One region of the Superficieibacter sp. BNK-5 genome, then DNA from elsewhere that is predicted to be linked to it. Evidence: predicted binding sites of a transcription regulator. Region 1 holds the regulator's gene; each other region holds the start of a gene.

Region 1 (10,265 bases):
GATGCCGCGCCGATTGAGCGCAGCAGCCTCGAAAGTGGCGATCTGGTCTTCTTCCGCACTCAGGGACGCGGCACCGCCGATCACGTCGGCGTTTACGTTGGCAACGGTAAATTTATTCAGTCTCCGCGTAGTGGCCAGGACATCCAAATCTCGTCGTTGAGTGAAGATTACTGGGTACGCCACTACGTTGGTGCGCGCCGGGTGATGACGCCCAAAACCATCCGTTAATCGTTATCCTGCTGCTCGCTCAGCAGGATAAGCCTTTGTTACGACTCCATTATTTTGTTAATATACCCACGCTTAATATGTGGATATTAAGTTATCAAAATAAAAAAGGAGTATCGCAATGTCGTTCGAATTACCTGCATTACCATATGCACAAGACGCGCTGGAACCGCATATTTCCGCGGAAACCCTCGCTTATCATCACGGCAAACATCATCAGACCTACGTCACCAACCTCAATGCGCTTATCAAAGACACGGACTGGGAAAATAAATCCCTGGAAGAGATCGTTCGCGGCGCTGAAGGCGGCATGTTTAATAATGCGGCGCAGGTGTGGAATCATACATTTTACTGGAACTGCCTGGCCCCTGCGGCTGGTGGCGAACCTGCGGGTGAGCTGGCAAATGCGCTCAGCCAGTCCTTTGGCAGCGTAGAGGCATTTAAAAAGCAGTTTACCGATGCGGCAATTAAGAACTTTGGTTCAGGCTGGACGTGGCTGGTCAAAAAAGCGGACGGCAGTCTGGCGATTGCGTCTACGTCTAACGCCGGCACGCCGCTGACTACCAGTGACACACCGTTGCTGACCGTGGATGTCTGGGAACACGCCTACTATATTGACTACCGCAATGCCCGTCCGGGTTATCTGGAGCATTTCTGGGCGCTGGTTAACTGGCCTTTTGTGGCACAAAATCTGGCAGCCTGAGTCAATGCGCAGAAGGCGTTTGCCTTCTGCGCTATCGCTTAACGGCTGGCGCAGGCTTCACGCGCGGGCTGGCGGGCGGAAAAGAACACCACCAGCAGTGCCAGACCCGCAATAATTGCCCCCATTACCGGAACAAAACTATACCCCAGCCCGCCGGAGATCACCGCTCCACCGGCCATCGCCCCTAAAGCATTGCCGAGATTAAACGCCCCGATATTCACCGACGAGGATAAGCCCGGCGCTTCGCTGGCCACGCGCATGACGCGCATTTGCAGCGGGGGAACCACAGCAAATGTCGCGGCACCCCATACCAGCATACTGAACGCCGTGCCAAACTCATTGCGTGCCAGCAGCGGGATCGCCAGCATGATCGCAATCAACAGCAGCAGAAAACCTTTCAACGTGGCATTCACTGACCGATCGGCAAACTTCCCGCCAAGATAATTGCCGATGGAGACCCCAATCCCCACCAGTACCAGCATCGCGGTGACAAAAAGCGGCGTCGCGGCAGACAGGCTATACAGAACCGGAGCGATATAGGTGTAGAGGGTAAACATCGCCCCGGCCCCCAGCACGGTCGTCAGCAGCGCGCTAAGAACCTGCGGGCGCAGCAGCACCGTCAGTTCCTGCCGCACGTTGGGTCGCTCTCCTGCACTGCCCTTCGGCAGCGAGAACCACAGGCTCAACATGGCGATAACCCCCAGACCCGCAGTTACAAAAAAGGACATTCGCCAGCCAATCGCTTCACCCAGCCAGGTCGCCGCCGGAACGCCGCCGATGTTAGCAATGGTGAGTCCCATAAACATGGTCGCGACGGCGCTGGCCTGTTTATGTTTTGGCACCACGCTTGCGGCAACCACTGACCCCAGACCAAAGAACGCACCGTGGTTAAGGCTGGTAACAATACGGGAAAGCATCAGGGTGGTGTAATCAGGCGCAATCGCTGAGAGCACATTGCCGAGGGTAAAAATCGCCATCAGAAAAATCAACGCGTTACGCCGGGCGCGGTGGGATAACAGTAACGTCATGATCGGCGCACCAACCATCACGCCAATCGCATAGGCGCTGATGAGCATACCGGCGGTTGGAATAGAAACATCCACCCCTCTGGCAATCGTGGGCAATAACCCCATCGGAGAAAACTCAGTGGTGCCGATACCAAACGCACCGATAGCCAGCGCCAGCAGGGGAAAATTAACTTTCATGAACAGACTCCGTTTTGGCCGCCATCACCATGACACGACGCAAAGAAGCCAAAAGCATGACATTAATCACAAAAAAACAAAAGTGAGGCAAAATGCAAAAGCGTTTTGCTGATAAGTGCAAAATCGGAGAAGGGGCTGAGGGAGAAGGCTCTCCCCCGGATAACTCAATGTAATACGGCAACCAACGCGCTGGCGACGATCAAACCCAGCACAATAATGGTCGTTACCAGAGAAAACTTAAGATCGGCACTCATCAATTTTTACTCCTTGTTATGACCCTGCGAAAAGTGAGCCTGTTCATTTTTACACACTTAAGGACGAAAATCTTGCAGGATTTAGATTGATATACATTTTTTCTCTTTCCCTTTTCATCAGGATCGGCCAAAATTCCACGCTTAATTATAAGCGTACCAGCCATTGACCCCCACCTGACGTTCTGTGTCGTTTTCCCGACCTAAAGCAATGCTCACAAAATTGCGCCAGGGGTGTGTGAAGGCAAACGTTTACCCTCCCATTTGCAGGCGTTCAGGCCAGGGTCCGGAGTAAGATGTAATGGCAACAATTAAAGATGTCGCGAAACGCGCAAACGTTTCCACTACAACTGTGTCACACGTTATCAACAAAACCCGTTTTGTTGCTGAAGATACGCGTAATGCAGTGTGGGCGGCAATAAAGGAACTTCACTATTCTCCCAGCGCGGTTGCGCGCAGCCTGAAGGTTAATCATACCAAGTCGATTGGCCTGCTGGCGACCAGCAGCGAAGCGGCCTATTTTGCCGAAATTATTGAAGCGGTTGAAAAAAGCTGCTTCAAGAAAGGCTATACCCTGATCCTCGGCAACGCATGGAACGATATTGAAAAACAGCGCGCCTATTTGTCGATGATGGCGCAAAAACGCGTCGATGGCCTGCTGGTCATGTGCTCTGAATATCCCGAATCGCTATTAAGCATGCTCGAAGAGTATCGTCACATTCCGATGGTGGTGATGGACTGGGGCGAATCAAAAGCGGACTTTACCGACTCGGTGATTGATAATGCCTTTAAAGGTGGCTATATGGCCGGGCGTTATCTGATCGAACGCGGCCATCGTGATATCGGTATTATTCCAGGCCCGCTGGAGCGTAATACCGGTGCCGGACGTCTGGCCGGGTTTATGAAAGCGATGGACGAAATCCAGGTGAAGATCCCCGAGCAGTGGATCGTGCAGGGTGATTTCGAACCGGAATCCGGCTATCAGGCGATGCAACAGATCCTTAATCAGTCCCCTCGCCCGACCGCCGTCTTCTGCGGGGGCGATATCATGGCGATGGGGGCATTATGTGCCGCCGACGAGATGGGCCTGCGCGTGCCGCAGGATATTTCAGTGATTGGCTACGATAACGTGCGCAACGCGCGTTTCTTTACGCCGGCGCTGACGACCATTCACCAGCCGAAAGATTCCCTCGGCGAAGCCGCGTTTAATACCCTGCTGGATCGCATTGTGAATAAGCGCGTTGAATCAAAATCCATTGAGGTTCACCCTCGCCTGATTGAACGCCGCTCGGTAGCCGACGGTCCGTTCGTCGACTACCGCCGTTAAGTTAACCTGCGGGAGCCGTTTCTTCCGGGTCCCGCAGCCACTCTTTATTCAGCGTTTCGCTATCCCCCAAATACTCCAGCAGCCATCCTAACGCAGGCGAGATATCGCTCTGCTGCCAGGTTAAGCAGCAGGCCGCATCAGGAAACGGGTTCTCAAGGACCAGCGCTGTCCAGTCGCCTGAATCGGTCCATGGCCGGGCAAAATGTGAAGGCACCATCGCCGCACACAGACCCGCCGAGATGCAGGTCGCTGATGACTCCCAGTCTGGCACCACGACCCGCTTTTGATTGTCCAGCAGCCAGGTCGTGCGTTTTGGCAACGAGCGCGAGGTATCTTCACGAACCAGGGAAGGCCAGTTGCGTAATTCATCGTCGCTTAACGGCCCCGGCTGTTTGGCCAGGGGATGATCGCAGGCGACAACGCAATTCCAGCTCAGCATCCCCATATCCCGGAACGCGTAGCGCCCCCCGACCGGGATGGCCTGGGTTGCGCCGATAGCCAGTTCAACCCGCCCATCGGCCAGCGCATCCCACACGCCGTTAAACACTTCCTGAAAAACAATCAGCTCGACATCAGGAAAATGGCGGTAGAAATCGACAATCATTTGCCGGGTACGCTCGGGCCTGACGATGTTATCAACGGCAATGGGAAGCTGGCTGCGCCAGCCATTCGCGATTTGCTGGCACTGCTGACGGGTGATCAGCATTTTTTTGATAACAGTGCGTCCTTCTTTCAAAAACCAGCTGCCCGCAGGGGTTAACTCCACATCGCGATGCCGCCGCTCAAACAGCGGCACACCCAGCCACTCTTCCATCTGACGCACGGTGTAACTGATTGCTGACGGGACACGATGCAACTCCTGCGCCGCTGCGCTAAAGCTGCCGTTGCGGGCAACCGCATCAATCACTTCGAGGGAATATTCTGACCACATTTTCTGCCTGCAAATTTTTTGACGTCACTACGCAAATATTAGCGTTTCACAACGCTGAATGCACTGCCTACACTCTTGCGCCTGTCACCTGCTTCTAAAAAGAGAATGTATATGCAGCCTGGAAAAGGTTTTCTGGTCTGGCTCGCCGGACTAAGCGTGCTGGGATTTCTGGCCACTGATATGTATTTGCCCGCGTTTGCGGCAATTCAGCACGATCTTCACTCCCCGGCCGCTGCGGTCAGCGCCAGCCTGAGTTTATTTCTGGCCGGCTTCGCTCTGGCCCAGCTCATCTGGGGACCGCTGTCGGATCGCTTCGGACGGCGTCCCATTTTGCTCATCGGGCTGACCATTTTTGCCGTTGGCTGCCTGGGGATGCTGTGGGTGCAAAGTGCCACGATGCTGCTGGTATTGCGTTTTGTTCAGGCGACGGGCGTTTGTGCTGCCGCCGTGACCTGGCAGGCGATGGTGACTGACTATTATCCGGCCCAGCGCGTAAACCGGATTTTCGCCACCATTATGCCGCTGGTCGGTCTCTCCCCCGCCCTGGCACCGTTGCTTGGCAGCTGGATCCTGACCCATTTTGACTGGCAGGCTATTTTCACCACCTTATTTGCCATCACCCTGCTTCTGATGCTGCCGGCGCTGCGTCTGAAATCCGTCATGCATAAAAAACCGGATCGCGGAGAGAAATTGACATTTACCACCCTGCTGCGCTCACGGTTATATTTCGGCAATGTGCTAATTTATGCCGCCTGTTCGGCCAGTTTCTTTGCCTGGCTCACCGGCTCGCCTTTTATCCTCAGTGAAATGGGCTATGGTCCGGCAGCGATTGGCCTGAGCTATGTCCCGCAGACCATCGCATTTCTGGCTGGTGGTTACGGCTGTCGCGCGGCGCTGCAAAAATGGCAGGGACAGCAGTTGCTCCCCTGGCTACTGGGGCTATATGCCTTCAGCGTGGTGGCAACCTGGCTCACTGGCCTGTTTGACGGCAACTCGCTAACGGCGCTGTTGATCCCTTTTTGTGTAATGGCCATGGCGAACGGCGCGATTTACCCGATTGTGGTGGCGCAAGCTCTGCGTCCTTTCCCACAGGCGACTGGTCGGGCTGCCGCGTTACAGAACACCCTCCAGCTTGGGTTGTGCTTTCTGGCAAGCCTGCTGGTCTCCTGGCTGGTGGAAACACCGCTTCTCACCACCACCAGCGTGATGTTGTTCACAGTGCTACTGGCGGCTGCAGGTTACTGGATGCAACTGGTGGCGAGCCGTGCTGCTCAGCAAAAAATGGCGGCAGAAACCTGTCGGGCGTAGCCTCACAAACAGCCATTTAGTTAGGGTGCTAACATTTTTGTGTTGAATCAGCGAGTTTAGCGTCCTATACTCGTTTTGTTGCCATATTATTATGATAAAAAGCGTATTATTTAGCGGGTGATGGAATTCACCCGTTTCTCCCATGGACGGCATTTCGGCAAGGGTCCTCTCCCTTCCTCTGTTTCTACGTCGGATAGCAGGCTTACGGATTTCCCGTAAGATTTCTCACAAACCAAAATAGCATCTACGCTGTTTTAAGGTTCTGATCACATACGCGTGATGGAGAAGCTATGAGTTCATCGTGTATAGAAGACGTTAGCATACCGAACGACGACTGGTATCGTATTACCAATGAGTTATTAAGCCGCGCAGGTATTGCTATTAACGGTACCGCTCCCTGTGATTTACGGGTTAAAAATCCGCATTTCTTTAAACGCGTGCTTCAGGAAGGTTCGCTCGGTTTAGGCGAAAGTTATATGGATGGCTGGTGGGAATGTGACCGGCTGGATATATTTTTTACTAAAGTTCTGCGCGCCGGACTGGATAACCAGTTACCGCACCATTTGAAAGATGTGTTTCGTGTTGCCGCCACCCGCCTGATTAACTTACAAAGTAAAAAGCGCGCCTGGATTGTCGGCAAAGAGCACTACGATCTGGGTAACGATCTGTTTACCCGCATGCTTGACCCTTATATGCAGTATTCCTGCGGCTACTGGAAAGAGGCTGATAATCTGGCCGACGCCCAGCAGGCGAAGCTACAGCTTATTTGCGAAAAACTTCAGCTTGAGCCAGGCATGCGCGTGCTGGATATCGGCTGCGGCTGGGGTGGTCTGGCTTCATGGATGGCAAAACACTACAACGTGAGCGTGACCGGCGTGACCATTTCTGCCGAGCAGCAGAAACTCGCTCAGGCCCGCTGCGCGGGACTTGACGTGACAATCCTGCTTCAGGATTATCGCGACCTGCGGGACCAGTTTGACCGTATCGTCTCCGTCGGCATGTTTGAACATGTGGGTCCTAAAAACTACAAAACCTATTTTGACGTCGTGGATCGTAATCTGAAGCCGGACGGGCTGTTTCTGTTGCACACCATTGGGGCCAAAAAAACCGACAATAACGTCGACCCGTGGATTAACAAATATATTTTCCCCAACGGCTGTCTGCCGTCAGTGCGACATATTGCGATTGCCAGCGAACCCCATTTTATCATGGAAGACTGGCACAATTTTGGCGCAGATTATGACAAAACGCTGATGGCCTGGTACGAACGTTTTGAAGCCTCATGGCCAGAAATTGCCGATAATTACTCTGAACGCTTTAAGCGTATGTTCAGTTATTATCTGAATGCCTGCGCCGGTGCGTTTCGTGCACGGGATATTCAGCTCTGGCAGGTGGTTTTCTCGCGCGGCGTAGAAAATGGTTTACGCGTCGCCCGCTAACCTGTAAAAACCCCGGCTTGCCGGGGTTTTTAGCATCAGTCAGCCACTTTCTGTAATAGCGCCGCTTCCCGCGCCGCCAGTACCCGTTCAACCGTATCCACTACTGCCTGAGTTTGCGGATCGATTTCAATATTAATTCGCTGCCCCAGTTTTTTCTGGCCGAGCGTGGTGCGCTGGAGCGTTTCCGGGATCAGATGCACACAGAAACGGGTCGCGGTCACCTCTCCCACCGTCAGGCTAATGCCATCGATACCGATAAATCCTTTATAGAGGATATATTTCATCAGCGTCGGGTCCTGCAATTTAAACCAGATCTGGCGGTTATTTTCTGAGGTAAGGATTTTCGATACTTCAGCCGTGGTCATGATATGGCCCGACATCAAATGCCCGCCAATTTCATCGCTGAATTTTGCCGCACGTTCAACGTTGACTACATCACCTGGCTGTAAATCACCGAGGTTAGTAATACGCAGCGTTTCTTTCATTAAATCAAAGCTAATATGATTACCGTTGATTTCTGTCACTGTCAGGCAGCATCCGTTATGCGCCACCGAAGCCCCGGTTTCCAGCCCGTCAAGCATATCGTCGGGTAATGCCACGACGTGAGTACGGAAATTGGGTTTCTCATCAATGGACACAATTTTTGCAGTGCCCTGCACGATACCAGTAAACATGCTTAAACTCCTGTATGCCATCAAGGCGGTCTGTTCCCCGCCATTCTGTCAGGCACAATAACAGGTGGAAAAAAGGCTTGCCAGTCCAGTCTGTGCGCTATCCACTTTTTCACTGGCTTAATGGGTAATCCTCGTTACAATAGCAGCATAACCTCTTGTTAATTCTTTCTTGCTGCCTTTTATGGCGGCTTTTTTAGTCTCTCAAATAACAACAATACTAAAGGTGTTCACGTGCAGAAGTATCTCAATGAAGCGCGTCAGCTTCTGGCGCTGGCAATTCCGGTGATTATTGCGCAGGTGGCGCAAACGGCGATGGGTTTCGTCGATACGGTAATGGCGGGAGGCTACAGTGCCACCGACATGGCCGCCGTGGCTATCGGCACCTCCATCTGGCTGCCGGCAATTCTGTTTGGTCATGGCCTGCTGCTGGCCCTCACTCCCGTTATCTCACAGCTAAACGGCTCCGGACGACGCGATCGCATCGCGCACCAGGTGCGTCAGGGTTTCTGGCTGGCGGGCTTTGTCTCTGTGCTGGTGATGGTGGTGTTGTGGAATGCCGGGCACATTATCCACGCCATGCATAACATCGATCCTGAGCTGGCAGATAAAGCCGTTCGCTACCTGCGTGCTTTGTTATTTGGCGCGCCTGGCTATCTGTTCTTTCAGGTCGCGCGTAACCAGTGTGACGGCCTGGCGAAAACCAAACCGGCTATGTTTATCGGTTTTTGCGGGCTGCTGGTCAATATTCCGGTGAATTACCTTTTCATCTATGGCCATTTTGGGATGCCAGAACTGGGCGGCGTTGGCTGTGGCGTGGCAACGGCTTCGGTTTACTGGGTGATGCTGTTGTGCATGCTTTCATACATTAAGAACGCCAGTTCGATGCGCGATATTCGTAACACGATGCGTTTTAGCAAACCGGAATGGGCGACGATGCTGCGTCTCGGACAGCTGGGCTTACCCATCGCGCTGGCACTGTTCTTCGAAGTGACCCTGTTTGCAGTTGTGGCCCTGCTGGTTTCTCCACTGGGGATCGTTGATGTTGCCGGGCACCAGATTGCGCTGAACTTCAGCTCGCTGATGTTTGTACTGCCGCTGTCGCTGGGCGCGGCGGTGACGATTCGTGTGGGATATCGCCTCGGTCAGGGATCAACGCTGGAAGCGCAGACCTCGGCACGTACCGGTCTTGGCGTGGGCGTGTGTATGGCTGTTCTGACCGCGATTTTCACGGTCTCACTGCGCGAGCATATCGCCCTGCTTTATAATGACAACCCTGAAGTAGTTACTCTGGCCGCGCACCTGATGCTGCTGGCAGCCATCTATCAAATCTCAGATTCTATCCAGGTGATTGGCAGCGGCATTCTGCGCGGATATAAAGACACCAGTTCGATTTTCTTTATTACGTTCATCGCCTACTGGGTGTTAGGTCTGCCGAGCGGATACGTACTGGCGTTAACCGATTGGGTCGTTGAACCGATGGGGCCAGCAGGTTTCTGGCTTGGATTTATCATCGGCCTGACCTCAGCAGCAGTGATGATGATGGTAAGAATGCGTTTTCTGCAACGTCAGCCTTCGGCCGTCATTTTGCGACGCGCCGCACGCTAAGCTCAGGGTAGCCGCCAGCGGGCGGCTACTTTCTCAACATTTTGCGCAGTAGTTCTGCAATCGCGTGAATTATGAAAGAAAAATCGCGTTTCCCTCTTGCCACATCCCGACACTGCCGCTAATATTCGTCCCCGTTGTCAGGCACAACAATGCGTTCATAGCTCAGTTGGTTAGAGCACCACCTTGACATGGTGGGGGTCGTTGGTTCGAGTCCAATTGAACGCACCATCCTTCAGTGCGTCCGTAGCTCAGTTGGTTAGAGCACCACCTTGACATGGTGGGGGTCGGTGGTTCGAGTCCACTCGGACGCACCATTCATGATGTTCCCGGTTTTTTCTTCCCTTATTTTCAGCCGTCGTCAATAACGATGACCTTCTCTCGCGATATACCCACCAGCCGCACCAGCGACTACCGTTATGACCTCGCCAGCGCTTTCACTACCTGCTCCATCGCTTCCCGATTCAGTTCCGAGCGAACCGTTTTTTTATTTGCCAGTGCGGTTCTTATTACCCCGGCAATAACGATATGCTTAGGCTCCTGACCCAGATCGCGCATTTCAAGAACGACTTTGCCTACGACCCGGCACATTTCCTGATA
Region 2 (10,265 bases), 630 kb from region 1:
GATTGGTCAGTTGCGCCACATCTTTTGCTTCAAAGGTAATCAGTTCGCCAACGCCGGCGCGGCGGGCATTGCCGCGCGCGAGTTCAACGACTCTACTGTCAACGTCAGAGCCATAAAAACGTGAGCCATACTCTGCCAGTCCCTGACGGGCGCGCGTCTGCGCCTCGGCTTTAACATCTTTCCACAACGCCTCATCGTGTTGCGCCCAGCCGCCAAAACCCCAGTGTCCACGATGCAGGCCCGGCGCACGGTCCGTCGCCAGCATGGCGGCTTCAATCAGTAAGGTCCCCGAACCGCACATCGGATCCAGCAGCGGCGTACCCGGCTGCCAGCCGGAGCGCATTATGATGGCAGCGGCAAGCGTTTCTTTGATGGGGGCCATGCCGGTGCGATCGCGATAGCCGCGCAGGTGCAGACCGTCACCGCTGAGATCGAGGGAAATGTGCGCCGTTTCTTTATTCAGCCAGACGTTAATGCGCAGATCCGGAGACTCACGGTCAACGTTCGGACGCGGCAGGTTTTTACGCATAAAGGCATCGACGATGGCATCTTTAACTTTTAATGCCCCGTACTGGCTATTGCGAATGCTGTCATTGAGACCGCTGAAATGAACCGCAAAGGTCGCCTCAGGGTTGAACATCTCGGTCCACGGGATTGCCTGTACGCCAAGATAAAGGTCGAGATCGCTGTAAACGCTGCATTCTCCGAGCGGCATCATGATGCGCGACGCCAGACGACTCCACATCAGGCTTTGATATAAGAGCCGCGCGTCCCCTTCAAAGTGGACACCACCCTGGACCACCTGGCAATTCACCGCACCAAGCCCTTCCAGTTCAGTTTTTAACAGCTCTTCCAGCCCACGGGCCGTACTGGCAAACAGAGAATTCATATCGTCACTTTTACTCTAATAAAATTGTTGCGCATTATAGCCAATCTCAACGCTATGTCATAAAGTTGAGGGCTTATTTTCATGCATAAGGGGCAGGTTGTGGCCACGTTATCCAGACTTTTCATTCATCCGGTAAAATCCATGCGCGGCATTGGCCTGTCGCATGCCCTTGCGGATATCAGCGGCCTGGCATTTGACCGAATCTTTATGATCACTGAACCTGATGGTACGTTCATTACTGCCCGTCAGTTTCCACAGATGGTTCGCTTTACGCCTGCGCCTCTGCATAACGGACTTCATCTTACCGCACCTGATGGCAGCAGCGCGCTGGTGCGTTTTAGCGATTTTGCCGTCCACGGCGAACCCACTGAGGTATGGGGAAATCATTTTACCGCACTCGTGGCCCCCGGGGAAATTAACCGCTGGCTTTCAGGCTTTTTCGCCCGCGAGGTCCAGTTGCGCTGGGTGGGACCCGAGCCGACGCGACGCGTTAAGCGCTTCGATGCGGTGCCGCTGTCCTTCGCCGATGGCTTTCCGTTTCTGCTGACCAGTGAAGCCTCGCTGCGCGAGGTGCAAAACCGCTGCTCTGCCGGGGTGAAGATGGAACAGTTTCGCCCTAATCTGGTGGTGGCGGGCGCGCAACCGTGGGAAGAAGATACGTGGAAAACAATCCGCATCGGCGAGGTGATTTTTGACATCGTTAAACCCTGTAGCCGTTGCGTATTAACCACCGTCAGCCCCGAACGAGGCCAGAAACATCCCGCCGGTGAACCGCTGGCCACCCTGCAAACGTTCCGTACTGCCGACAACGGCGATGTCGACTTTGGCCAAAATCTGATTGCCCGTAATAGCGGCGTCGTTCGGGTGGGCGATGAGATCACCGTTCTGGCTACCGGCCCGGCCAGACCGTATGGCGCGGGTGAGGTCGTTGAAAATATTGCCGTTGCGCAGCAGGAGAACGCGGCGGTCGATATCGACTGGCAGGGGCAAACGTTCAGCGGTAATAATCAGCAGATCTTACTTGAGCAACTGGAACAACAGGGGATCCGCGTGCCCTACTCTTGTCGTGCCGGACTCTGTGGCAGCTGCCGCATTCGTCTGGTTGAGGGAGAGGTGAGCGAATTAAGGAAAGGGGCTATCGCTCAGGACGGAACCATCCTGTGCTGTAGCTGCGTGCCGAAAACATCACTACGCCTGCAAAATTAAACGGCATGCTCCAGATAGTGACTGACACAGTCGACCTGACGGAGTCGGTCATTCATCACTTTTATCGCATCCCCTAACTGCATCGTACGCCCGGCAATCATTACGCCGGGCTGAGCCACCAGACAGAGCGTAGCATTATCGCCAGGTTCAACCACCAGCAAATTAATCTGCTCTAGTGAGTCGCTAAGCCATACACAGGCGGCATCGCCCATCATGGGCATCCAGTGGGAGGAATGCGAGGTGAAGTGCCAGCTTTTCGGCATTTGTGGTTTCAGAAAACGAATGGCGACCAGCGCATTAAGCACCAGTTCGGCACGATGTTCTTTTTTAAGATCGAGGTCGCGGCATTTCTCATCAAACGAGAAATAAAGTGCGGCATCGTCAACACAAAAGCCAGAGGATTCAAAGGCATCCGGCGTTAGCATTCGTCGGGCAAAGCGAGAGCGAAAAATCATGCCGTTCGCTAAATCGAGCATCATTCGATCGTGCTCATCGTCGAAATACCAGCGCCAGTTATCGTCGGGTTTAATACGCATTATGTTCCTGTCCCCTTCAGATTTTGATTTCGGCATCGTCCTTTGCCGCTTCGTTTGTTGCTTTAATAATAAAGACCAGAACGTATAAATAAGCAACAAGAGGGGAATATAAAACAACCAGGGCTGAAAATAAAGCCCTGGCAGGTCACAAAATTCAGGATTAGATGTGAGAAATGATGTCTTTAATCAACGGTGGACCTTTAAAAATAAATCCGGAGTAGATTTGCACCAGCGAAGCCCCTGCCGCCATCTTCTCGCGAGCAGCCATCACCGAGTCAATGCCGCCGACGCCAATAATGGGCAATTGACCTTTTAATTCCGCAGACAGCATACGGATAATTTCAGTGCTTTTTAACTGTAATGGACGGCCGCTCAAACCACCGCTTTCATCGCAATTCTTCATCCCCTGAATCAGAGATCGATCTAATGTCGTATTGGTCGCAATAACGCCATCGATATTATGGCGTAATAAACTATCGGCGACCTGAATCAGTTCCTCTGAAGAAAGATCCGGGGCGATCTTTACTGCGATCGGAACATATTTGTGATGCCGCGCCTGAAGTTCATTTTGCTTATTTTTTATCGCGCTTAATAAATCATCCAGTGCCTCACCGTATTGCAGCGTGCGCAGACCGGGGGTATTTGGCGAGGAAATATTAATCGCGATATAACCGGCATAGGCATAGACTTTTTCCATACAAATCAGATAGTCATCTTTACCATGTTCTACTGGCGTATCTTTATTTTTGCCAATATTAATCCCAAGTACGCCATCAAAATGCGCTTTTTTAACGTTCTCAACCAGATTATCAACGCCAAGATTATTGAAGCCCATGCGGTTGATCAGACCTTCGGCCTCCACCAGCCGGAAGATCCGCGGTTTATCATTGCCTGGCTGAGGCAGCGGCGTGACCGTGCCGATTTCAACCGAACCGAAACCCATTGCGCCCAGGGCATCGATGCATTCGCCATTCTTATCCAGTCCGGCGGCCAGGCCGAGGGGATTTTTGAACGTCAGCCCCATACAGGTGACTGGCTTTTGCGGCACCCTCTGGCGCACCAGCACTTCCAGTGGTGTTCCTGAAAGGCGGCGTAATTGCTGAAAAGTAAATTCATGAGCGCGCTCTGGATCGAGCTGGAACAGGGCTTTACGAACGAAGGGGTAGTACATGAACTCTCCTGGATTCCCGGTGTGCAAACCGGGGGCGTATTATGGGTGATATTCAGGAGAAAGGGAATTGACCTGCGGCAAAAAAGGACCGTTTATACGCAAACGTTTTCTTATCGCGGTGCGAGCACCTCTTTGTGCGAGATTTTCGCCGGATGAATCATTTACGGGAATGGCCCCCTTTTGCCGCATTCTCGCTGGGGGAATTGATGTAGGGTTTATGAGGAGTGGTCATGCGCCAGGTGAAAGAGGATCAACGCGCTCATGCTGTTCCAGCACCGCCAGCGCCAGTCCCCTGGCCGGATCGACCCGCTGTTCAATAAAATGCAGGCGGGTTCGTTGCACGGTAAAATCCAGCGCGCTTTGCTTAGCGCTATGACGCACGGCGGTAACAAACCCTTCATGGCAGTTCCAGGGGCCATCAATCACAATATCACCAGGATTCAGTAGCAGCATGATTTGACCCAGCGCATGTCCCAGATACATGCCAGCGGTCGCCATAATCGTGTTCACAATATCAGGGGCGCTGGCACGATTTTCCCAACAAAGACCGGGCGCTTTTTGTGCCAGTTGCTGCTGGATAGCTGGCTGACTTATCAGCGTTTCCAGGCACCCTTTACGGCCACAGGAGCAACGGCCCCCACGCGGATCGATAACCAGATGCCCCACTTCCCCGGCGGTCCAGCTACTGCCGGTATAAATTTCCCCTTCTTTGACCAACGCTCCGCCGACCCCTTCGCCGATACGCAAATAAAAATTACTGTTGGTCGGATCGCATTTTAACTGCTGTACGGACAGCAACGCCGCCGCCTTGACGTTATTCATAATCAATAACGGCACCGAAACCTGCGGCTGCAACGATGAGAAGAGATCGGCATCCTGCCAGCCAAGATGGGAGGAGTGGTGCATCCATCCGCGCTGCGGATCGATGATCCCCGGGAAGCCAAGCGCAATGCCAATCAGCGCCGGATAATCGCGAGTCAGTTGCTGGCAGTGTTTGCCGAGTTCAGCAAGCAAACGCGTCGGATCGGCGGTCTCCGTTTGCCAGGTCCGTTCTTCCAGCACCTGAGAAAAGGCATCACATACCCGCAGATGAACGCCCTGCCGCTCAACCATGATCCCCGCACTTAACCGCCGCTCCGGACGTAGCGCAATACCGATTTTGCGCCTTCCTGCCACGGAGGAGGAGAACGGTTCACGCTCTTCAACGATGCCAGCAGCAATAAAATCGTCAACGATCAGCGAGACGGTATTTTTGCTCAGTTTGAGCTGGCGGGAAAGATCCTGCCTGGAGGTCAATTGCTGATGACGCAGGGCGGCTATCACTCGCTTTTCATTGTTTATGCGCAGGATAGCCGTCCCTTTCCCTGTTTCTTTCATGACTGGACTCAGTTAGTACGGTGATGTTTCCAGTCTATCAGTCGCGCTGAGTTAGTCACCCCATACTTTCTGCCCTTTTTTCCAGCATCCCGTCAGCGTCACGCCACCGTCGGAACGCTCGAAAAGCGTAATCAAGTCGGCTGGGGCGCCCACGGTAAGCCCTGCCTGCTGCGGTAAGCTAAGCTGCCGTGCCGGGCGCAAAGAAGCCATCTCAATCGCCGTTTGTAAATCAGTAAGCGATGAGGTCAACAGGTAATTAACCCCCTCCAGCAGACTACGGGCCGAGCCGGCCAGTAACTGCGGGTTATCACGCATTGCCAGCCGTCCGTGAGGATGAAGAATGACATGTCCGCCAATATTGGCCTGATATTCTCCCGGCGCAAGCCCGGCAAAATGCGTCACATCGCTGACCAGCATGATGTGCTCTCCCTTAGCGCGCATAAATACTTTCAATACCGACACTGGCAGATGTTCGCCATCGGCAATGACAGTGCAGGCCAGTCGGTCGTCTGCCAGTTGTTGCCAGATATAATTCGGATGACGCGGAAGTTGTAAATGCGCACCGTTGCCAAGGTGCGTAGACATACTCGCTCCGGCCTCAACCGCCTCATCAATTTGCGCCGGGGAGGCGGCGGTATGGCCGATGGAAAACCGGACGCCGCTGTGCTGATAGTTGCGAATAAACGCCGCGGCCTGCGGCCATTCCGGGGAAAGGGTCAACAGACGAATTCGCCCGTTTGCGCGGCGCTGCCACTCGTCAAATAGCGAGCATGCCGGCGCGCAAATAGCATCGCGCGGGTGTGCTCCCCGCGGCCCGTCCTGCGGCGACAAAAACGGGCCTTCAAGATGAATACCTGCTATCGCTTCTTCCACCACCGACCGCTGCTCACACGCCTGAGCCAGCACGCTCATGGCGTTGCCGATGGTTTCTGCATCGGCGGTGATCACCGTCGGTAACCAACTGGTCACCCCCTCCCGCCACAGCAGACGCACGGCCTCTTCTACCTGCTCGTCGCTAAAGGGATAATGATTAAAATCGATTCCCTGAAAACCGTTGACCTGAAGATCGACCAGACCGGGGGCAATGATGGGCAGCGTCTCATCAGTATCCAGACGTTCGATAGCACAAATTCTCCCCTGCGCTATTTTCACGGCGACCGGATGTAACGTCCGGTAATCACGCGCGTGCAATACATTATTAGTCAACGGTCACCTCCGCACAGGCATCGGCATCGGTATATAGCGTGCAGTCGGCATGCTGGCGCAGGATCGTCGCCGGACACGCGACGGTGATCGGATCGTACAATGTGCTGGCAACCGCCTGACGTTTCGTGGCTCCCGGCACGATGCAAAAGAGACGGGCCGCCTGCATCAACGCGGGAATAGTCAACGTCAACGCCCGGGTGGGGACGTCTTCCAGACGAGCAAAGCAGCCATCGTTAACCTGCTGCTGGCGGCAAATCTCGTCAAGCTCGACGGGCTTAATAATGGCCGGATCGTTAAAATCCGCTACTGGCGGATCGTTAAATGCCAGATGACCATTCTCACCAATGCCCAGGCATACTGCGTCAATCGGCGCTTCAGCCAGTAACTGCGTATAGTGTCGGCAGATTTCCTGAGTATCCCCCTGCCCCTCAATTAAATGAACATTCCCTGGCTTCACCCGATCAAACAGAGCGTCGCATAAAAAACGACTGAAGCGCTGGGGAGCCTTTGCCTCCAGCCCAATATATTCATCCATATGAAAAACGGTGACACGTGACCAGTCGATACCTTCAGCCTGCGTTAATGTGGCGAGGAATTCCGATTGCGAAGGCGCGGCGGCGAATATCATCCGCACCTGTGGTTGAAACGCAAGGCGAGTGCGCAGCCAGCCTGCGACCGCTTCCCCGGCGGCTTCCCCCATCGCCTGACGGCTGGTAAAACGCAGGACGTCAAGGTTTTCAACTTTTGCTTTCTGAAGAAGCGTTGTCATGTTACACCTCCTGTGATGTAGCTGTTCTTTTAACCGAAAGCCGATCGGCTTCTTTATTGAGTGCAGCCAGCATTTGTTCTACCTCGGGTCGCACGGCGGACGGTCGTAGCCAGCCAAAGACCACATACACCACCAGCGATGAAAGCACGGGCGCGGCGACTGTCATGGCAGTGCTGGCATCGGTCAGGACAAACTTAACGATGAAAAATGCGCTAATCCCTGTCGCCCAGCTCACGATGGCGGCGGCGCTACCGCTGCGTTTACACCATGGCAATAAGCCTAACAACATTGGAATGGAAATAGGTCCTACCAGCCCACCAAACCAGATTACCAGCAGGGATAACACGCCACCAAAGCGGGAAGCGTTAACAGCGATAATCAACGTGGTGATGATGAACAAAAAGGCCGTTGTGCGCGCAACCAAAAGTGACGTTTGACCGCGTTTAAACTTTTTAGGCAACATGACAGGCAGAATGTCACGCGTCACCACTGCCGTAATCGCATTTGCATCCGACGAGGTCATGGAGAGTGTATGGGTAAACATGGCGATAAGCACCAGCCCAATCAGCCCGTTAGGCAGTAAATCCATTGCCATGACTGAGTAAGAGCGCGAAGGATCGCTAATATCGGGATAAATAAGCGGGGCCGCCCACATCGGCAAAAACAGTACCAGTGGCCAGATAAGATACAGCGCGGATGATAACAGCGCGGCCTTACGCGCGTCGCGCCCACCGGGAGAGGCAATAAAGCGCTGTGCCAGATTCCATGTTCCTCCGTTATAGCTCAATGTATAGATGACCAGATAAGCAAGAATAAATCCGAGCGTATAGGGTTCCTGAATAATTTGCGTATGGTGCGCTGGCAATCGGTCAAAAATGCTTAACAGCTCGCCAAACCCGCCGAGGTGCATCGCCACGGCCACCACCATCACGATAGCCGCGATAAACTGGACGATAAACTGGCCAAAATCGTTACAGGCATCCGCCCATAAACCGCCCATCACGGTATAGAACATACTCAACGCACCGGAAATACACATGCCAATGATGGGATCAAGCCCGGTAAAGACATTGATAATAATGGCGATAGCCGCCCACTTCGCGCCCACATCAAAGGTCTTGAGCAGCACGCCGCTCCAGGCCAGAACCTGCTGCGTGGGCAGGTTATAACGCGTGGCGAGATACTCCATCGGCGATTCGATATTCATATGAATACGCAGGCGTGCCCAGCGCGGGGCGAAAATCCATGCGCCGATAAGCACGGCTATCGCGATAGGCAGCGCCCACCAGAAATAGATCGTAATTCCGGCGTTATAGGCCACCGCAGCATAGGCGACAAATACTGCCGCACTGTAGCCTGACATATGGTGGGATACGCCTGATAGCCACCACGGCATTTTGCCACCGGCGGCAAAAAAGTCTCGCGTGCTGTCAACCCGCCGCATCGCCCACAGCGTTATTACCACAATCATTAGCGCGTAAAGCGCCATTACACTGTAATCAAGAGCATTCATCCCGAACTCCATTAAGGGGCTTTTCCCCTGCTGGTAAAGGTATGCGGATGTTCTCGCCAATTAGTCCTTAATTAGGACCAATTGAATGTGACAGATCTTCACTGGCGATTTTGTGATCGTTTTCTCGTTACGTGAATGAAGGAATTAATTTATGGGTGACACGGTTTTCAGGGCGTAAAAAAACCGGGCAACGTCATGTTTGCCCGGCTGGATGGATAACGAAGCGCGATCAGGCCAGCGCTTTAACAATTTTCTCGTACAAATCACCGGATAGATCCGGCAGGTTTTTCAACTGCTCCAGCGCGGAACGCATCAATGTCTGACGTTTTTCGTCATAGCGTTTCAGACGGATTAGCGGTTCGATCAGCCGCGAAGCCACCTGCGGGTTACGGCTGTTCAGCTCGGTCAGCATTTCAACCATAAACGCATAGCCGCTGCCATCTTCCGCATGGAACGCCGCCGGGTTGCTGCTGGCGAATGCGCCGATCAGCGAGCGGATGCGGTTCGGATTGCTGAGGGTGAACGACCGGTGATTCAGCAGACCACGCACCGTCTCAAGCACGTTTTCAGCCGGGCTGGTCGATTGCAGTACAAACCATTTGTCCATCACCAGACCATCCTGATGCCATTTATCATCGTATTCCTGCATCAGCGCATCACGACACGGTAGCTGAGCCGCCACGGCAGCAGAAAGCGCCGCCAGCACATCGGTCATGTTATCGGCATGATGATATTGTTGGCTGACCAGTTTCACCGCCAGCGCCTCGTCACCAAACGCCAGATAGCGCAGGCAGGCATTGCGCAACGTGCGCTTGCCAATATCGGCGTGATCCACACGATAAGTATCGAGTTTGTTGGCGTTGTAGACCGCGAGGAATTCATCCGCCAGCTCGACAGCCAGCGTGCGGGTCAGCGCCTCACGTACCGCGACAATCGCGATGGGATCGATGATCTCGAACAGCTCAGCGATTTCCGTTGCCGACGGCAGGGTCAGGATCTCCGCGGCCAGCGCCGGATCGATATGCTCATCCAGCAGGATACCGCGGAAGGCGTCAGCGACGTGGATTGGTAAGGAGAGCGGTTGACCCTGCTGATAGCGAGCCACGTTCAGTTTGATCCAGATAGCCAGCAGGCTTTGCGCCGCATCCCAGCGGGAGAAATCGTTACGCGCGTGACGCATCAGGAAAGTAAGCTGCTGATCGCTCCATTTATACTCGAGTTTCACCGGCGCGGAGAATTCACGCAGCAGTGAGGGGATCGGCGGCGTAGTAATATTATCAAAGATAAAGCTCTGTTCAGCTTCGGTCACATTCAGCACATGATGCACCGGATGCCCGCCTTTTTGCAGCGCAATAACCTGCCCTTCGCTGTCATACAGTTCGATATCAAACGGGATATGCAGCGGTGCTTTCTCCGGCTGCCCGGCGGTCGGCGGCGTATATTGACTAATTGTCAGGGTGTACTGACTGTTCTCAGCGTCGTAATCATCGCGAACGGTTACGACAGGCGTACCAGACTGACTGTACCAGCGGCGGAAATGGGAGAGATCGATGTTCGACGCGTCTTCCATCGCCTGTACAAAGTCATCGCAGGTTGCT
Region 3 (10,265 bases), 1.0 Mb from region 1:
CAAAATGAATCTTGGCTCGCTGATTTCTGAAACCCGAAACACGCGAACGATGGCGCTGGACGGGGTATCGACGCGTGAAATGGTTAGCTTACTAAATCAGGAAGATGCACTGGTCGCGCCAGCGGTGGCTGCCGTGCTGGATGAGGTGGCAAAAGCCGTCGATGCGGCAGCGATGGCGCTACAGGCGGGAGGGCGTGTCATCTATATGGGCGCGGGCACCAGCGGTCGACTGGGCGTACTGGATGCGTCCGAATGTCCTCCGACATTTGGCGTGCCGCACGGTCTGGTGGTGGGACTGATTGCCGGCGGCCCCGGCGCGCTGCTGAAAGCGGTGGAGGGCGCGGAAGATAGCCTGCAACTCGGCGAAGAGGATCTGAAAGCGCTTAATCTGACCGCGGAGGATCTGGTGGTTGGCATTGCTGCTTCCGGGCGCACGCCATACGTGATTGGCGGGCTGCGCTATGCAAAAGCCACCGGCTGCACGACCGTCGCCATCTCCTGCAATCCCGCCTCGCCGATTGCCAGCGAAGCCGCCATCGCGATTTCTCCGGTGGTTGGCCCGGAAGCGCTGACGGGTTCTACGCGCCTGAAATCCGGTACGGCACAGAAAATGGTGCTGAATATGATCTCGACCGGTGCGATGGTGAAGTTTGGCAAGGTGTATCAGAACCTGATGGTGGATATGAAAGCCTCTAACATCAAGCTGGTCGACCGCGCCTGCCGGATGCTGATGGAAGCGACCGGCATTGAGCGCACGCAGGCGGAACAGATGTTACAACAGACCGATCATGAGGTGAAACCCGCGATCCTGATGGTGCTGACCGGGCTGGATGCCGCGAGTGCGCGCGCCCGGCTTGAGGAACATCGCGGCTTTTTGCGCGCCGCGCTGGAAGCCCGTTAACGGTTGACAGCTGGAACTTGTGACGCTCAGGACCGGAAAAATCAGGATCTATCTGTTAGGCTAATTAAAGTATTTACCGCCTGGCGTATTGTGGCCAGGCGACCGCAGCTTAAGATCCTGAGGAGTAAGGTTTGGCAACTAACGAGCGTCGTGTCGTATTTTTTGATCTTGATGGAACGCTGCATCAGCAGGATATGTTCGGCAGTTTCTTGCGCTATCTTCTGCGCCATCAACCCTTAAATGCGCTGCTTGTCCTGCCTTTACTTCCGCTCATCGGCATCGCACTGCTGGTTAAAGGCCGCGCCGCGCGCTGGCCGATGAGCTTATTATTGTGGGGCTGCACCTTCGGCCATAGCGAAGCGCACTTAAAACGGCTGGAAAGCCAGTTTGTCGCCTGGTTTCGCCAGCACGTCACAGCCTTTCCCGTCGTACATAACCGATTAACCGACTATCTGACCAGTACCGATGCCGACGTCTGGTTAATCACCGGATCGCCACAGCCGCTGGTTGAGCAGGTCTACATTGATACGCCCTGGCTGCCGAGAGTCAATCTTATCGCCAGTCAGATCACCCGGCGTAATGGAGGCTGGGTGCTGACCATGCGTTGCCTGGGCCATGAAAAGGTCGCGCAACTGGAGCGTCGCATCGGTACGCCGCTGCGCCTGTACAGTGGCTACAGCGACAGCAAACAGGATAACCCCTTGCTCTATTTCTGCCAGCACCGCTGGCGCGTCACGCCGCTCGGTAAGCTTCAGCAACTCGAATGAGAAGGGTGTTTAAAAGATAACGGCTGTGTATAATGCGCCCCGCTTTTATCTCTGGAGTGTCCGCTTTGTCCGACCACAAACTGAATCATGAACACTGGATGCGTTACGCGCTGACGCTGGCTCAACGGGCCTGGGACGAGGGCGAAGTGCCGGTCGGTGCGGTACTGGTGCATGATAATCAGGTCATAGGCGAGGGCTGGAACCGGCCGATAGGGCGTCACGATCCGACCGCGCATGCGGAAATTATGGCCCTGCGTCAGGGCGGACTGGTGCTACAAAACTATCGCCTGGTCGATACCACGCTGTATGTCACTCTGGAGCCGTGCGTAATGTGCGCCGGGGCGATGGTCCATAGCCGTATCGGGCACCTGGTGTTTGGCGCACGTGACGCCAAAACCGGGGCCGCCGGATCGTTAATGGATGTGCTGCATCATCCCGGCATGAATCACCGGGTTGAATTTACCGAGGGCGTACTGGGGGAAGAATGCGCCGCGCTGCTCAGCGATTTTTTCCGTCATCGCCGGCAGGTCAAGAAAGCCCTCAAGCAGGCAGAAAAAGGGTAGAACTAGCGCCGTGCACCTTCAGTGAGAATCGTTGCTTTCGCAGACGTAGCGTTCTTGTTAAGCATTGATAAGAACGGCACAACAGGCGGCGCTTCCTGTACCAGCGTATCGGCAGGCACCACCGGATAAGCCTGCGAAAGCTGGAGCGCTTTTTCCGTTAACCGGTCTTTCTCCAGCAAATAGCCCACCAGACTGATTTGATACTTACGGATGTTTTCCACAAACGCATAGGCTTCATGTCCCCGCGCATAACCGTAGGTCAGATTGCTATAAATGGGTTTCTGAGCCAGCAGCGGTAAACGCTGTTTGACCTCTGCCCAGCTATCGGGATTGCCGTTTTGTTTTGCGGTTAATGCCCTGACATCCAGCATATGCGCGTAGCCCATATTGTATGCCGCTAGCGCAAACCAGATCCGTTCGTTTTCCGGTACGGTCTCCGGCACCTTGCCGATCAGCTCCCGCAGATAGCGCATCCCGCCGCTGATACTTTGCTCGGCGTCGGTGCGATCGCTTAAGCCCAGGCTTTGCGCCGTATTGCGGGTCAGCATCATCATACCGCGTACCCCGGTCGGCGACGTCGCCAGCGGGTCCCAGTGCGACTCCTGATAAGAGATGGCGGCCAGTAAACGCCAGTCAATACTGTCAGCATACTTCTCAAACAACGGCTGGAAATCCGGCAGGGTGCTGTCAATCGCCCGCAGGAATGAGCGGGTATCGACATAGTCAAAATCCTGGCCGTGACCGAGATACTTCTCTTCCAGACGCGCAATAACTCCCTCTGTGCTCGTCTTACCAAAGAAAACACGCATCGCCTCGGACAGCGTTTTATCGTCATCCTGCACGCTAAACCAGGTGACAGGCTGTTCATCGGTCACGTCCAGCGCCACCGCCAGTTCCGGATGGACGCGCTGGAAGAGGCTGATGGCTCCGGAATCGGCAATGGTATAGTCAATCCGCCCCGCCACCACATCTTCCATCAGAACCTGGCTGCTACGTTTATCGTCGACCGTCCAGTTAAGATCCGGAAACTTCTTTGCCTTCATTTCACGCAGATCGTTGATGACCGCATGACCCGGGGCGATGGTGAGCTGGCTGGCATCAATGGCCGCCAGCGAACGTGGACGAGTGTTTCCCACCCGGTAAACCAGCTGCTGTGAAACAGAGGAGTAGGGTGGACCGGGCTGATAATGTTTTGCCCGCTCGCTATTCCATACCAGACCGGCGGCCAGAATATCGGCCTTACCGTTATCAAGGTCATCAAACAGTTGACCGATGGTTGGCCTGACCGTCACTTTCAGGCGCACGCCAAGCTCGTCGGCAAACTGCTGCGCCAGCTCGTAATCAAAACCTTCGACTTTGCCGTTAATGTTGATGTAGGTCATCGGCGAAGTGACGGTACTGATACGCAGTTCGCCGCGCGCCTTTATCGCTGCAATACGGTTTTCCGGCCAGTGATGCCAGACAAATGCGGCTGACAGGGCCACGAACAGTAGCAGCGCAGCAATGCCCAACAGCGGGTAATTAATCTTTAATTTTTTCAAATAGTTAATTCTCTTCGCTGTGCCTGGCCCTGAGGTTTCACGGCCCGTATAATGTGAGCGGATGTTTCAGAAAGAGCGGCATTTTGCTTAACATTACGCCGTCTGGCAACTTTTTCAGGCCATGTGCCACACTGAATGTTAAAAATGGAAAGGCATTTAATTTCGACGCAAACGGTTTCGTCATGGCTCACTATTCTTTATAATGACGCCCGTTTTCCCCCCTTGCGCACACTGAAAACTGAGAAGACGAGAGATTATGATGGAAATTCTGCGTGGTTCGCCTGCACTGTCGGCATTCCGAATGAATAAACTGCTGGCACGCTTTCAGGCGTTCAACCTGCCGGTAAGCACCCTTTACGCTGAGTACGTCCATTTTGCCGATCTTAACGCACCGCTGACGGCGGAAGAGCACGCCCAACTTGAGCGTTTGCTGACCTACGGCCCGCATCTCAATAGTCATACCCCTTCAGGAAAACTGCTGCTGGTGACGCCACGTCCGGGCACCATCTCTCCCTGGTCTTCTAAAGCCACCGACATCGCTCACAACTGCGGTTTACAGCAGATTAATCGCCTTGAACGCGGCGTGGCATATTATGTCGAAGCGTCAACGCTGACGGCTGAACAGTGGCAGACGGTTGCCGCAGAACTCCACGATCGCATGATGGAGACCGTGTTTACCTCGCAGGAAGAAGCGGAACAGCTGTTTGCGCATCACCAGCCGACACCGGTGACCAGCGTCGATGTGCTGGGGGAAGGGCGTCAGGCACTGGCCGACGCTAACCTGCGCCTTGGGCTGGCGCTGGCGGATGATGAGATTGATTATCTGCACGCTGCCTTCACTAAACTGGGCCGCAATCCCAACGATATCGAACTGTATATGTTTGCGCAGGCTAACTCCGAGCACTGCCGCCACAAGATTTTTAACGCCGACTGGGTCATCGACGGTGAACAGCAGCCGAAATCGCTGTTTAAGATGATCAAAAACACTTTTGAGAAAACCCCGGACTTCGTGCTGTCGGCGTATAAAGACAATGCCGCGGTTATGGAAGGTTCGGCGGTGGGCCGCTACTTTGCCGACCATAAAACCGGGCGCTATGACTTCCACCAGGAAGATGCGCATATCCTGATGAAGGTCGAAACCCATAACCACCCCACGGCGATCTCTCCGTGGCCCGGCGCGGCAACCGGTTCAGGCGGTGAAATCCGTGACGAAGGGGCGACCGGGCGCGGTGCGAAACCTAAAGCCGGGCTGGTGGGCTTCTCCGTTTCTAACCTGCGTATTCCCGGCTTTGAACAGCCGTGGGAAGAAGATTTCGGCAAGCCGGAACGTATTGTCACTGCGCTGGATATCATGACCGATGGCCCGCTGGGCGGCGCGGCGTTTAACAACGAATTTGGCCGTCCGGCGCTGAACGGCTACTTCCGTACTTACGAAGAGAAGGTCAATAGCCACAACGGTGAAGAACTGCGCGGTTACCATAAGCCGATCATGCTGGCCGGTGGGATCGGCAATATCCGTGCCGATCACGTGCAGAAAGGCGAGATCGTGGTCGGAGCGAAGCTCATCGTCCTCGGCGGTCCGGCGATGAATATCGGTCTGGGCGGCGGGGCGGCGTCATCTATGGCCTCCGGGCAGTCTGATGCGGATCTTGATTTTGCTTCAGTGCAGCGTGATAACCCGGAAATGGAGCGCCGCTGTCAGGAAGTGATCGACCGCTGCTGGCAACTGGGCGACGCCAACCCGATCCTCTTTATTCACGATGTGGGCGCGGGCGGCTTGTCTAACGCCATGCCTGAACTGGTCAGTGACGGCGGGCGCGGCGGTAAATTCGAACTGCGCGATGTGCTCAGCGATGAACCCGGCATGAGTCCGCTGGAAATCTGGTGCAACGAATCGCAGGAGCGCTATGTGCTGGCGGTGGCGGCTGACCAGCTTTCACTGTTTGACGAACTGTGCCAGCGCGAACGTGCGCCGTATGCAGTGATCGGTGAAGCGACTGAAGAGCTGCATCTGACGATGAATGACCGTCACTTCGATAATCAGCCTGTCGATCTGCCACTGGATGTACTGCTGGGTAAAACGCCGAAAATGACCCGCGATGTACAGACGCGTAAAGCGGCGGGTGATGCTTTTGATCGCCAGAACATTACCGTCGCGGAGGCGGTGAATCGTGTCCTGCATCTGCCGACGGTGGCAGAGAAAACCTTCCTGGTGACGATTGGAGACCGTACTGTGACCGGCATGGTGGCGCGCGATCAAATGGTCGGTCCATGGCAGATACCGGTCGCTAACTGCGCGGTCACCACCGCCAGCCTCGACAGTTATTATGGTGAAGCCATGTCGCTGGGCGAACGTGCGCCGGTGGCGCTGCTGGATTTCGCCGCCTCTGCGCGTCTGGCGGTCGGCGAAGCGCTGACCAATATTGCCGCCACCCAAATCGGCGACATCAAGCGCATTAAGCTCTCTGCCAACTGGATGGCCGCTGCCGGGCATCCGGGCGAAGACGCCGGTCTGTATGAAGCAGTAAAAGCGGTGGGCGAAGAACTGTGTCCGGCGTTAGGGCTGACCATCCCGGTGGGTAAAGACTCCATGTCAATGAAAACCCGCTGGCAGGAAGGCAGCGAGCAGCGCGAAATGATCTCGCCGCTGTCGCTGGTGATCACCGCGTTTGCCCGTGTAGAAGACGTGCGTCAGACCATTACGCCGCAGCTTTCGCTCGAAGATAACGCCCTGCTGCTGATCGATCTGGGTAAAGGTCATAATGCGCTGGGTGCCACGGCACTGGCGCAGGTTTACCGTCAGTTAGGTCATACGCCAGCCGATGTGCGCAGCGTTGAGCAGCTTAAAGGGTTCTACGATGCCATTCAGGCGCTGGTGGCAGCGCGTCAGTTGCTGGCTTACCACGACCGTTCCGACGGCGGACTGCTGGTTACGCTGGCGGAAATGGCCTTTGCCGGTCACTGTGGCATTGAGGCTGATATTGCCAGCCTCGGTGAGGATCGCCTGGCGGCGCTGTTCAACGAAGAACTGGGCGCGGTCATTCAGGTACGTGCCGCAGAGCGCGAGGCGGTGGAGGGCGTGCTGAACGCGCATGGTCTCGGCGATTGTGTTCACTACCTGGGTCAGGCGGTGTCGGGCGACCGTTTTGTCATTACTGCGGGTGAGCAGGCGGTCTTTAGCGAAAGCCGTACCACATTGCGCCTCTGGTGGGCAGAGACCACCTGGCAGATGCAGCGCCTGCGCGACAACCCGGAATGTGCCGATCAGGAGCACGAGGCAAAGCGCCACGACAACGATCCGGGTCTCAACGTTACGCTCTCGTTTGATCTCAATGAGGATATTGCCGCGCCTTACATCGCTACCGGTGCTCGTCCAAAAGTGGCCGTCTTGCGCGAGCAGGGCGTCAACTCGCATGTTGAAATGGCCGCGGCATTCCACCGCGCCGGTTTTGATGCCATTGATGTGCATATGAGCGATCTGCTGGCAGGGCGTACCGGGCTGGAGAGCTTCCAGGCGTTAGTAGCCTGCGGCGGCTTCTCCTATGGTGATGTGCTGGGCGCAGGGGAAGGCTGGGCCAAATCCATTCTCTTTAATAACCGCGTGCGCGATGAGTTCGAGACGTTCTTCCACCGTCCGCAAACGCTGGCACTTGGCGTCTGCAACGGTTGCCAGATGATGTCGAATCTGCGTGAGCTGATCCCTGGCAGCGAACAGTGGCCGCGCTTTGTGCGTAACCACTCCGATCGCTTCGAGGCCCGTTTTAGCCTGGTGGAAGTGACGCAAAGCCCGTCGCTACTGCTAAAGGGCATGGTAGGATCGCAGATGCCAATTGCTGTGTCGCACGGGGAAGGGCGCGTGGAAGTGCGTGATGCGGCGCATCTGGCGACGCTTGAAAGCAAAGGGCTGGTAGCGCTGCGCTATGTGGACAACTTCGGTAAGGTGACCGAAACCTATCCGGCGAACCCGAACGGCTCGCCAAACGGCATTACCGCCGTCACCAGCGAAAGCGGGCGCGTCACCGTTATGATGCCGCACCCTGAGCGCGTTTTCCGCACCGTCAGCAACTCATGGCATCCGGAAAACTGGGGCGAGGACAGCCCGTGGATGCGTATTTTCCGCAACGCACGTAAGCAGTTGGGTTAAAGGAGGAGGCGGCTTCGCAGCGGGTGCTTCAGCGTATTTTTGCCGGGTGGCGGCTTCGCCTTACCCGGCCTACAATTTCATGAATATCAATTAGTTATTCGTAACCCTCAGTGACCTGTAGGCCCGGTAAGCGCAGCGCCACCGGGCATCATTCCACGATATAACGTTTTTCATCAATCTGCGGCCTGGTGTGAGTTTGATCGCGAAAAGGTGTCTGCAAAACCCGACATTGTGCTTAAGGCGTGTCGCTTAATAGCGACACATAAGCTATTGATTTTATAATGTTAAAAAAATGCTAACTTCAGGTGTTGTTTTTTGGCGACACTTTGGCTGAAAAAACATCGTCGATGAATAGATATTGTTTTGCTATAAACCCTTTATAAAACATAGTAATAACAAATTATTTCCAATGTTGGCACGTATGCTGCATAATATTAATCAGTGGCTCATTCACCTTCTTATGTCAGCCCCTCCGGGACGCGCTACATAAACCTCGAATGACGCACAACAAGGTGCCTGCCGTCCAGCTTCTGATAATAGCCTTGCGCTTTATCAACCATCGGGCGAAACGTCGAGTTAGGCACCGCCTTATTACATAATAAAGCCGGGTTAATACCCGGCTTTATTGTATCTGCCTTCCGCCTCAGTTAGCATCGCCCTATTCGGGTCTGATGAGAGTAACACCTTGAAGCGCTGGTCCATTTTCCCCCGCTCACTACGACAACTGGTTATGCTGGCGTTTTTGCTGATCCTGCTGCCGCTACTGGTACTGGCATGGCAGGCGTGGCAAAGCCTGAACGCGCTCAGTGCGCAGGCCGCGCAGACCAACCGCACGACGTTGATTGACGCGCGTCGCAGCGAGGCGATGACCAATGCAGCGCTGGAGATGGAACGCAGCTATCGTCAGTACTGCGTGCTCGACGATCCTACCCTGGCACGGGTATATCAGGGGCAGCGTAAGCGCTACATCGACATGCTGGATGCGCATGCGGGTGTGCTTCCGGATGACAAGCTCTATCAGATTCTGCGCCAGGATCTCAACGCGCTGGCCCAGTTACAGTGTCTCAATAATGGCCCCACAACCCAATCCGCCCGCCAGTTAGAAGCCTTCGCCAGCGCCAATACCGATATGGTGCAGGCCACGCGTGCCGTTGTCTTTTCCCGTGGTCAGCAACTCCAGCAGGAAATCGCCGAACGCGGCCAGTTTTTTGGCTGGCAGGCGCTGCTCCTCTTTCTGGTTAGCTTGCTGATGGTGCTGCTATTTACCCGGATGATTATTGGACCGGTGAAAGGCATCGAGCGTATGATCAACCGTCTGGGAGAAGGCCGCTCGCTGGGCAACACAGTGGTGTTTCGCGGACCACGCGAGCTACGCTCCGTGGGTCAACGCATTATCTGGCTAAGCGAACGCCTGTCATGGCTCGAAGCGCAGCGTCATCAGTTTTTACGTCATCTCTCCCATGAGCTGAAAACGCCGCTGGCCAGCATGCGTGAAGGCACCGAACTGTTGGCCGATCAGGTAGTTGGGCCGCTTACCGCAGAGCAGGCCGAAGTGGTAAATATCCTTGATGACAGTAGCCGTAATTTGCAAAAGCTAATTGAGCAATTGCTTGATTACAACCGTAAACTGGCGGATAGCGCCATTGAACTTGAGCACGTTGATCTTGCCCCGCTGGTCGACATGGTGATGTCTGCTCATAGTCTTCCGGCGCGGGCAAAAATGATGCAAACCAGCGTCACGCTTGATGAACCCGCCTGTCTGGCAGAGCCGATGCTATTGATGAGCGTGCTGGATAATCTTTATTCGAATGCGGTGCACTATGGCAATGAATCCGGTAACATTTACATTCGCAGTCAGCGCTATGATAACCGGGTGCGCATTGAAGTGAGCAATACCGGTACACCGATCCCGGATGCTGAAAAAGCGATGATTTTCGAACCGTTTTATCAGGGCAGCCATCAGCGTAAAGGCGCGGTTAAAGGTAGTGGGCTGGGCCTGAGTATCGCCCGTGACTGTATTCGCAGGATGCATGGCGAACTTCATCTCGTTGATGAAAGTACGGGCAACGTCTGTTTTCGCATCGAACTTCCCGTGTCGGGGCCGGACAACCTACAATGAATATAAATCTGGTGAATATGTCACACATTCTGGCACGTCTTTATCATGCAGCTTTTCCCCGCCGTTTTTTGACGCTCCCTTTTTCCTGCCTGTTGCTGGCTGGTTGCTCCTCGCATTTACCGCATCGCGCGCTGGATAAAGCCGAGACCAAAATTCCCCAGAGTCAGGTTGCTGATTTTCTCTCAACTGATTGTGCAAACATCTGGACGGCGGGCAATGCCGAAAGTGAT

Evidence for each region. Region 1 encodes PurR, which represses purine synthesis genes. Its sites were predicted from a motif close to CANGCAAACGTTTGCNTG; they were not measured.
Region 2: pyrD (quinone-dependent dihydroorotate dehydrogenase) is a predicted target of PurR. The motif match lies at 3,898-3,915, and genes of this name have one in related genera.
Region 3: purL (phosphoribosylformylglycinamidine synthase) is a predicted target of PurR. The motif match lies at 3,937-3,954, and genes of this name have one in related genera.

Annotation. Positions count from the first base shown of each region.
Region 1 covers NZ_CP179893.1:3,828,691-3,838,955, forward strand. The annotation lists gene ACMGGS_RS18295 (C40 family peptidase) at 1-228, shown strand, start outside; gene sodB (superoxide dismutase [Fe]) at 347-928, shown strand; gene ACMGGS_RS18305 (MFS transporter) at 967-2,133, opposite strand; gene ACMGGS_RS18310 (YnhF family membrane protein) at 2,298-2,387, opposite strand; gene purR (HTH-type transcriptional repressor PurR) at 2,686-3,711, shown strand; partial or broken gene punR (DNA-binding transcriptional activator PunR) at 3,716-4,642, opposite strand; gene punC (purine nucleoside transporter PunC) at 4,754-5,950, shown strand; gene cfa (cyclopropane fatty acyl phospholipid synthase) at 6,241-7,389, shown strand; gene ACMGGS_RS18335 (riboflavin synthase subunit alpha) at 7,425-8,063, opposite strand; gene mdtK (MdtK family multidrug efflux MATE transporter) at 8,295-9,668, shown strand; tRNA gene ACMGGS_RS18345 (tRNA-Val) at 9,820-9,896, shown strand; tRNA gene ACMGGS_RS18350 (tRNA-Val) at 9,906-9,982, shown strand; gene fumD (fumarate hydratase FumD) at 10,083-10,265, opposite strand, start outside.
Region 2 covers NZ_CP179893.1:3,202,619-3,212,883, reverse strand. The annotation lists gene rlmKL (bifunctional 23S rRNA (guanine(2069)-N(7))-methyltransferase RlmK/23S rRNA (guanine(2445)-N(2))-methyltransferase RlmL) at 1-889, opposite strand, end outside; gene ACMGGS_RS15335 (YcbX family protein) at 989-2,095, shown strand; gene ACMGGS_RS15330 (cell division protein ZapC) at 2,092-2,631, opposite strand; gene pyrD (quinone-dependent dihydroorotate dehydrogenase) at 2,792-3,802, opposite strand; gene ACMGGS_RS15320 (ROK family protein) at 4,031-5,179, opposite strand; gene ACMGGS_RS15315 (N-acetylglucosamine-6-phosphate deacetylase) at 5,231-6,385, opposite strand; gene ACMGGS_RS15310 (glucosamine-6-phosphate deaminase) at 6,378-7,154, opposite strand; gene ACMGGS_RS15305 (sodium:solute symporter family protein) at 7,156-8,667, opposite strand; gene pepN (aminopeptidase N) at 8,897-10,265, opposite strand, start outside.
Region 3 covers NZ_CP179893.1:4,841,622-4,851,886, reverse strand. The annotation lists gene murQ (N-acetylmuramic acid 6-phosphate etherase) at 5-901, shown strand; gene yfhb (phosphatidylglycerophosphatase C) at 1,033-1,668, shown strand; gene tadA (tRNA adenosine(34) deaminase TadA) at 1,701-2,231, shown strand; gene mltF (membrane-bound lytic murein transglycosylase MltF) at 2,234-3,772, opposite strand; gene purL (phosphoribosylformylglycinamidine synthase) at 4,029-7,916, shown strand; gene qseE (two component system sensor histidine kinase QseE/GlrK) at 8,602-10,035, shown strand; gene qseG (two-component system QseEF-associated lipoprotein QseG) at 10,032-10,265, shown strand, end outside.